2 regions of the Peribacillus sp. YIM B13481 genome follow, and region 2 is predicted to be linked to the other one. Evidence: riboswitches for the same ligand, from Rfam matches in the RefSeq annotation. Region 2 holds a riboswitch; the other holds the start of a gene.
What was found. Region 2 has a riboswitch for glycine ahead of gcvT (glycine cleavage system aminomethyltransferase GcvT). Riboswitches for the same ligand answer to the same signal wherever they lie in the genome.
Positions count from the first base shown of each region.

Region 1: another riboswitch for glycine. It lies ahead of glyA (serine hydroxymethyltransferase); the one in region 2 lies ahead of gcvT (glycine cleavage system aminomethyltransferase GcvT).

Region 1 is NZ_JBHZPE010000023.1:21,019-25,454, reverse strand. It holds gene ACFX4X_RS14360 (amino acid permease) at 204-1,583, shown strand; glycine riboswitch at 1,910-2,013, shown strand; gene glyA (serine hydroxymethyltransferase) at 2,198-3,448, shown strand; gene gcvT (glycine cleavage system aminomethyltransferase GcvT) at 3,595-4,436, shown strand, end outside.
Region 2 is NZ_JBHZPE010000003.1:153,204-157,639, reverse strand. It holds gene gcvPA (aminomethyl-transferring glycine dehydrogenase subunit GcvPA) at 1-1,306, opposite strand, end outside; gene gcvT (glycine cleavage system aminomethyltransferase GcvT) at 1,324-2,430, opposite strand; glycine riboswitch at 2,567-2,649, opposite strand; glycine riboswitch at 2,653-2,740, opposite strand; gene ACFX4X_RS03810 (DEAD/DEAH box helicase) at 3,114-4,436, shown strand, end outside.

The sequences.
Region 1 (4,436 bases), on a different contig from region 2:
GTCTATCTTTTGATTTGTACAATTAACGCTATATTTTCAAAAAGGATGGTAGATCTATTTCACTATATCTAGTACCTATCCAAGAAAGCGCTTACAGTGGTGGACAGTTTCCCAGTACGCTAATAATTCACACTCATTGAAAGACAGACTCTTTATTGGGGAAAAATCCAAGTATCCTATAAAAGTAGAAAGTGGGAATTCGTATGCAGGAACAAAAGTTAGATAGAGGGCTAAAAAACAGGCACGTACAACTCATCGCTATTGGTGGGGCAATCGGAACGGGATTATTTCTTGGAGCAGGAAAATCTATTCATTTAGCCGGGCCATCCATTTTAATTGCTTACATGATTACAGGCGTCATTTGCTTTTTAATCATGCGCGCACTTGGAGAACTACTCTTATCTAATTTGCACTATCATTCCTTTGTCGACTTTGTAAGAGACTATTTAGGTAATATGGCTGCATTTGTAACCGGCTGGACCTACTGGTTTTGCTGGATTTCAATCGCAATGGCCGACTTAACAGCAGTTGGTCTTTATACTCAATACTGGTTTCCCTCTGTACCACAGTGGATGCCAGGATTAATTGCACTTGTCATTCTGCTATTTATGAATCTTGCAACGGTAAAACTATTTGGCGAAATGGAGTTCTGGTTCGCATTAATTAAAGTCATAGCTATTCTAGCACTAATTGTTATCGGTATTTTCATGATTATTAAAGGCTTTTCCACTGATTCAGGCGCAGCAAGTTTCACGAATCTATGGAGTCACGAAGGTATCTTCCCAAATGGAATAAATGGTTTTATCCTCTCATTCCAGATGGTAGTGTTTGCGTTTGTTGGCATTGAACTTGTAGGACTAACAGCAGGTGAAACAGAGGATCCAGAAAAAGTTATCCCCAAAGCGATCAATAATATTCCTATTCGGATTATAATTTTCTACATTGGCGGACTTATTGTCATTATGAGTGTTTATCCGTGGAACGCAATCATCCCAACGGAAAGCCCATTCGTCCAAGTATTTTTGGCCGTAGGTATCGCTGGAGCTGCTGGTATCATCAATTTTGTCGTCTTAACATCGGCGGCTTCGGCATGTAACAGTGCAATCTTCAGTACAAGCCGGATGGTATACTCACTTGCCAAAGATAAAAATGCACCTGTACCGTTTGCAAAACTTAATGACCGTAAAGTACCTTCCAATGCATTGGTCTTTTCAACGGTTGTCATTTTAATTTCCGTTGTTTTGAATTATTTAATGCCTGAAGGAGTATTTACCTTGATTACAAGTATCTCTACAGTATGTTTCATTTTTATTTGGGGAATTACAGTCATCAGCCATTTGAAATATCGTAAAACAAGACCAGATCTAGTGAAAATGAACAAATTTAAATTACCACTTTATCCATTTTCCAATTACTTGATCCTTGCTTTCCTAGCGTTCGTCCTTGTTGTTCTTGCACTTGCGAACGATACTCGTGTTGCCTTAATCGTAACTCCTGTTTGGTTTATTATGCTGATTGCGATTTATAAGATGCGCAAAACGAAGGTAGATCAGGCGAATCAGAGAGAGGCAGCGGGGAATTAAGTGGCAAGAAACCCTTTGATCCCATTAACGATGTTTGTCCAGATAGCTGCCGCTCCATATTTTCCAACTCGGTGGGTAAAAAACTGCCCGTTATAAAAAGCTTAAGATATCTGGATGATCATATTAAAATTCAAAAAAATATCTTAGAATATTATTGTTAGCGCTTTCAAAAATGCTTGACATAATTATTATCAACAACTATTCTAAATGTACCAATTGAATAAGCGGATGACAGTTGTGGGAGAGTGCAAAGCGACAAGCCACCGAAGGAGCAAGTTCCAAAAAGACCCTTGGAACAAATCTCTCAGGTAGATGGAACCACAAATGGACGCACCTCTGGAGAGCGCGTATAAACATTTACGCCACCAAAGGGGAAAGGCTCTATTAAAAATGGAGCTAAACTCTCAGGTAAAAGGACAGAGAAGGGTAGAGAACGCTACGACCCTTTTCTGTCCTTTTTTGCGTGCAAAAAAGGGTGTAAAGCATACTGTTATTAACAGTTTTCATAGAAAAGTAGGCCTGTAGGGGGAAAGAAACTTAAGTGTTTAGTACCATATTGAAATTAATTGAGCGAAAATTCAGAATTAGGTAAAAACGTTGAGGAGGAAAATAAAATGAGTTTACAACAAAATGATTTAACCATTTTTGAAGCCATTGAGAAGGAAGGACAACGTCAACATCAAACACTGGAATTGATTGCATCAGAAAACTTTGTTAGCCCTGATGTATTAGAGGCCATGGGAAGCGTGATGACAAATAAATATGCAGAAGGTTATCCAGGAAAGCGCTATTATGGTGGATGTGAATTTGTCGATGTGGCAGAACAAGCAGCTCTTGAGCGATTAACAAAGCTTTTCGGTGCCAAATATGCAAATGTTCAGCCTCACTCAGGTGCACAAGCCAATTTCGCAGTTTTTTTCGCACTGCTTCAGCCTGGTGATAAGGTGATGGGGATGAACCTTTCACATGGTGGCCACTTAACTCATGGAAGTCCAGTCAGCGTTTCAGGAAAATGGTTTGAAGTTGTGTCTTATGGAGTTAGAGAAGATACTCAGCTAATTGATTATGATGAGTTGGAAGCTATTGCAAAGAAAGAAAAACCTAAATTGATTATTGCTGGGACAAGTGCCTATCCAAGAACGATTAATTTTGCACGATTTAGAGAAATTGCCGATCAAGTTGGTGCAAAACTTATGGTGGATATGGCTCATATAGCCGGGCTGGTAGCTACTGGTCTTCATCCATCCCCAATCCCATATGCAGATGTTATTACAAGTACAACTCATAAAACATTAAGAGGACCACGGGGGGGGATCATTTTAACGAACGATGAAGTAATAAGCAAAGCGATTAATAAATCCGTATTCCCGGGAATTCAAGGCGGTCCACTAATGCATATCATTGCAGCAAAAGCAGTTGCTTTCAACGAGGCTTTACAACCAAGCTTTAAGGATTATGCGAAACAAGTCATTGAAAATGCTACAACACTTGGCGAAACATTAAAAAATGAAGGTGCAGCCCTTGTTTCTGGCGGAACAGATAATCATATTGTCCTTTTGGATTTACGTCCGTGGAATTTAACAGGAAAAGAAGCAGAGAAGTTATTGGAAGACGCGGGCATTACCGTTAATAAAAATACGATTCCCTATGATCCAGAAAAGCCATTTGTTACTAGCGGTATCCGAATGGGGACAGCAGCTTTAACAACTCGAGGCATGAAGAAGGAAGAGATGGTGAAAATTGGCGAAGTGATTGCAACGGTTCTAAAAAGTAAAGGGAATAAAGCCGTTATTGAGAAAGCAAGAGTAACAACTAAAGAGATTTGTGGTGTTTATCCGTTATTTCAAGAGCCAACGACTGTGTGAAGAAAGGGGCAGCAATTATGCCTTTGCTGAAACCTGAGCAACGGCCATGGCAGCGAGATATGTCTTTTGGAATCATGGCAATGAAAGAAACCGGTAACAGGTGAAAGAACATCTATTTTACAAAAAATCATAATTGGGGGTAGATCATGGGTATTGAAACAGCATTAAAGCAAACACCGCTTTTTGAAGTATATAAAAAATACGGAGCAAAAGTTATTAATTTTGGTGGCTGGGCTCTGCCGGTTCAATTTACTAGCATTTTAGAAGAGCATGAAGCTGTTCGAACTGAAGCAGGACTTTTTGATGTTTCTCATATGGGAGAAGTACTTGTGGAAGGGAAAGATGCCGAGAGTTATATTAACTACCTTGTTACAAACGATGTAACAAAGCTTAGCATCAATCAAGCACAGTATACCGCAATGTGTTATCCAGACGGTGGAACCGTCGATGATTTATTAGTTTATAAATTAGGGAATGAAAAATATTTACTCGTCATTAATGCCGCAAATATTGAGAAAGATTACGAATGGATGAAGCAGCATGTAAAAGGAGAGATGGCACTCCAAAATATTTCTGAAGACATCGCTCAGCTTGCCATCCAAGGACCAAAGGCAGAAAGCATTTTGCAAAAGTTAACGGAAATAGATTTATCAGAAATTGGTACTTTTAAATTCGCCCAACATGTCAACATCTCGGGGATTACCGATGTAATTGTATCCCGTACAGGTTACACAGGAGAAAATGGATATGAACTTTATTTATCTGCAGACAAAGCGGAAGTACTTTGGGAAAAGATCTTAGAAGCGGGAGCCACGAATGGATTAAAACCATGCGGACTTGGTGCACGGGACACGCTTCGGCTGGAAGCACGTCTTGCACTCTATGGCCAAGAACTAAGTAACGATATCAGCCCGCTGGAAGCAGGAATCGGCTTTGTAGTAAAGACTAACAAAGAAAGTGACTTTATTGGAAAATCTGCTCTTACACA
Region 2 (4,436 bases):
TTTCTTCTTTTGTTCTAAGTTCCGTTACCGCAACCAGCATATGGTCTTTCAGCTCAGGATAAACCGTCCCTAAATCGAAGCCGCCAATCATCCCTTTTTCAAAAAGGTTTTTATTGATTTCTGAAAACGAAGCAGGCAGTTTAATGACAAATTCATTAAACGAAGGACCGTCGAACATCACTTCTATCCCTTTTGCCTTTATAGCTTTTTTCGCATAGTGCGCTTTTTGAATATTTTGCACGGCCATTTCTTTGACACCCTTTTTCCCAAGCGCCGTCATTGCAACAGAAGCTGCCAAGGCATTCAACGCTTGATTGGAACAAATGTTGGATGTGGCCTTATCACGGCGAATGTGCTGCTCACGAGCTTGAAGTGTCAACACAAACCCCCTTTTTCCATTTTCATCCACCGTTTGACCGACGAGCCGGCCCGGAACTTTCCGAACAAGTTTATTAGTAACGGCAAAATATCCACAATGAGGTCCCCCAAATGCCGCTGGAATGCCGAATGGCTGAGCATCTCCCGTTACGATATCTGCACCGAGTGAACCTGGGGGTGTCAAAGCCCCCAGTGCAAGCGGATTACTGGAAACGATAAACATGGACTTGACGCCATGAATGATTTCTTCCATTTCTTTCAATGGCTCTATCCGGCCAAAAAAATTCGGATATTGCACAATCACTCCTGCAATGTCATCATTCATTAATTCCTTTAAAGCAGCCATGTCCGTCACACCGTCTTTATAAGGAATTTCAATCACTTCCACGCGTTGCCCTTTGGCATATGTCTTCACAACTTCTCTTGATTCAGGATGAACTGCTCCTGAAATGAGAATCTTCTTGCGCCGTGTCTGACCTGAAGCAAGCATGGCCGCCTCAGCCAGCGAAGTCCCGCCGTCATACATGGAGGAGTTAGCTACATCCATACCCGTCAATTCACAAATCATCGTTTGATATTCAAAGATGGCTTGCAGCTCACCCTGTGAAATTTCGGGCTGATAGGGAGTATAAGCCGTATAAAATTCAGAACGGGAAAGAACGTGATCGACGATGACCGGTGCATAATGGTCATAGACACCCGCACCAAGGAAGGAAGCATAATTTTTAAGATCCGCATTCTTGGCAGCAAGCCTTGATAATTCTTTCATTAATGCAGGTTCCGATTTAGCAGGCTTGATATCGTATTCTCCTTGAAAGCGAACACTTTCAGGGATATCATTGAAAAGTTCTTCAACAGCAGGTACCCCTATAACTTCCAGCATTTCTTGTTTATCTTGCTCTGTCATGGGTAAATAACGATGTTTCATCTAATGACCATTCCCCTCTATTTACGTGGTTTTTTATAAAAAGGTGTTTGTATTATAACGGCTTTCAAACGTTTGGAACGGATTTCCACTTCAATTTCCGCATCCAGCACCGAATATTCCTTATCGATAAGTACCAATCCTACGTTTTTCTTCAACGTTGGTGATTGGGTACCAGTCGTGACCTCCCCAATGACTTTGTCCCCGCTGTAGACCTTATACCCATGACGAGGAATGCCACGGTCAATCATTTCAATTCCCACAAGCTTCCGGGGTGCCCCTTTCTCCTTTTGTTCAGCAAGAACGGCTTTCCCGAAAAAATCGGCTTCCTTATCCACTTTTACCGCAAAACCAATCCCGGCTTCTATTGGAGTAATGTCCGCTGAAAGCTCCTGCCCATACAGCGGCAGTTTCGCTTCAAAACGCAGGGTATCACGAGCACCTAAACCAATCGGCTGTATCCCTTCTTCCTTTCCGGCATCCATTATCGCCTTCCAAAGGGCAGGGCCGTTTTCACTGTCGCTATATATTTCAAAACCATCTTCACCAGTATATCCAGTACGGGATACCAACGTGGAGATACCATTTATCATGACATTCTCCTTGAACTTGAAAAATCCAATTTCACTTAAGGCAGTATTTTCTGAAAGTTTTTGCAATATCTTCTCTGCAGATGGTCCTTGAAGTGCTAGCTGTATATAGTCACTCGATACATTCGTAATTTGGGCATCTTCCGTTAGATTAGCTTGCAGCCAATCGAAATCTTTTTCTGTATTCGCTGCATTGACCACGAGCAGATAGTCGTCTTCCGCCCTTTTATAAACGATGAGATCATCAACCGTCCCGCCGTTTTCATAACACATGGCCGAATATTGGGCACCGCCCGTTTGCAGCTTTGATATATCATTAGTCAGCATCTTCTGTAAAAAGGAAAGGCTCCCAGGACCCTTAACATCAACTTCCCCCATATGCGATACATCGAACAGACCCGCTTTTGTACGTACGGCTTCATGTTCGTCCTTTATACCCGAAAATTGGACAGGAAGTTCCCAGCCGCCAAAATCAATCGTTTTCCCTCCGTATTCACGATAAACCTCAAATAGTGGTGTTCTTTTTAAATTGGTCAAAAAATGACCCCCCTCAGATTTTTTAAAATTAAATTGGCTTCATTATCAAAGCTTTTTGTCCTTACGCATCAGATATTCTGATTCATGATGTGAAAAAAGCACAAAAAAGGACAGAGAAAGCCCGTTTGAGCTTTTTCTCTGTCCTGAAACCTGAAAGTTTACCTATATAATAGGTTTTCCCCTTTGGTGGCCGTCCCAAACGGGCGGCGCTCTCCAGAGTTGCGTCCAATAAGAGTTCTTTTGCCTGAGAGATTCACTGCTAAGTTTGCTCCTTCGGCGCTACATCCGTAGTCTCTCCCCTTATCTTCACCCGCATATTATGGTCTACCAATGAAATTAAGCGAATAAGCCCCACCCATTAGTAAAACCTTTGAGCATCATAGAATGCATTCTCTGCCAAATCTCCAAAAACTCCAGAAAAACGTTTAAATGATCTCCTTCGGTAATCATGGATAAAGCAGGTACCTATAGCCCATACTAAGAAAACGCGAACTGCAAAATCGATACAAAAATTCTTTTTAGCGTTTGGAAATTGGAATTTTCTAAATATACTTATATCCTACCCTAAGAAACTTATCTCTGCAATATCTTTTGAAGAGAAATATTTTTCTTACTTCACATATGAAATGTTCGGTTTTTGACCTTATATTAAGGAATTTATGATTTAAGAGGGAGTTATTTCTATGAAAATCAATATATCCTTCAATTCTGAATGGAATGACGAGTTTTTACAAAAAGTGGAAAATGATGGTCCATGGGGAAATTGGGAGCTTTATAAGTTGGCGGTTAAAATGGAGGAAAATCTCATCATTCCTGATTTTGAAGGTTTACAGGCACCCAAGCACCTTCCTCAGTTAACCCCGCTTCCCCATCAATTGGAAGCTGCAAAGCAAGTGGTGGAAAAGATGAATGGAAAGGCCATTTTAGCAGATGAAGTAGGTCTCGGAAAAACAATTGAAGCCGGCTTGATCCTAAAGGAGTATATGATCAGAGGCCTTGTAAAGAAGGTATTGATCCTTGTACCAGCTTCCCTTGTAACACAATGGGCTTTTGAATTGAATACGAAGTTTCATATTCCGGCAGTCGTTCAGAGAAAAAGTTATGTATGGGACTCCTGTGATGTGGTCATTTCATCCATTGATACAGCGAAACGCGCTCCACATCGTGATATCATTTTCAATCAGGAATATGACTTCATCATCATTGATGAAGCTCATAAACTTAAAAATAATAAGACGAAGAACTATGAATTCGTCCAAAATCTGAAAAAGAAATTTTGTTTACTCCTGACAGCTACTCCCATTCAAAATAAAGTCGAGGAAATTTTTCACCTCGTTTCGTTATTAAAACCAGGCCACTTGGGAAATGCCTCACTCTTTTCGGAAAAATATAAAGGGAAAGGCCGGAACATAATTGAAGATGAACACCTAAAGGAATTGGTCAACACTGTGATGATTCGAAACCGGCGGGCCGATACTGGTATTGAATGGACAAAAAGGCATGTGGAAACCATCACCATTGAATTTTCTCCAACCGAGCAGGCATTGTACGATGCAGTTTCAAAATTCAAACCTATTTCTGATGGAACAAAAGGAAGCGCCTTTTCAGCTCTCACTCTCCAAAGAGAAGCCTGCAGCAGCAGAGAGGCGGTCTTTTATACTTTAAAAAACATGAAAGCCAAATACGACCAGCCTACCCCTGACTTTTTGGCAAAGCTTGATGATTTATTTACAAAAGTGAATGAAACGGTTCAGAATTCAAAAGCTGAAAAAGCTTTGGAACTGATCAAGAAAATTGATGACAAAGTGATTATCTTTACCGAATACCGAGCTACTCAGCTTTATCTACAATGGTACCTTCAACAGAATGGAATTTCTTCAGTCCCATTCCGAGGCGGATTTAAACGTGGAAAGAAAGACTGGATGCGAGAATTATTCCAAAAGAAAATTCAGGTATTAATTGCAACAGAAGCTGGCGGGGAAGGGATAAACCTTCAGTTCTGCCAT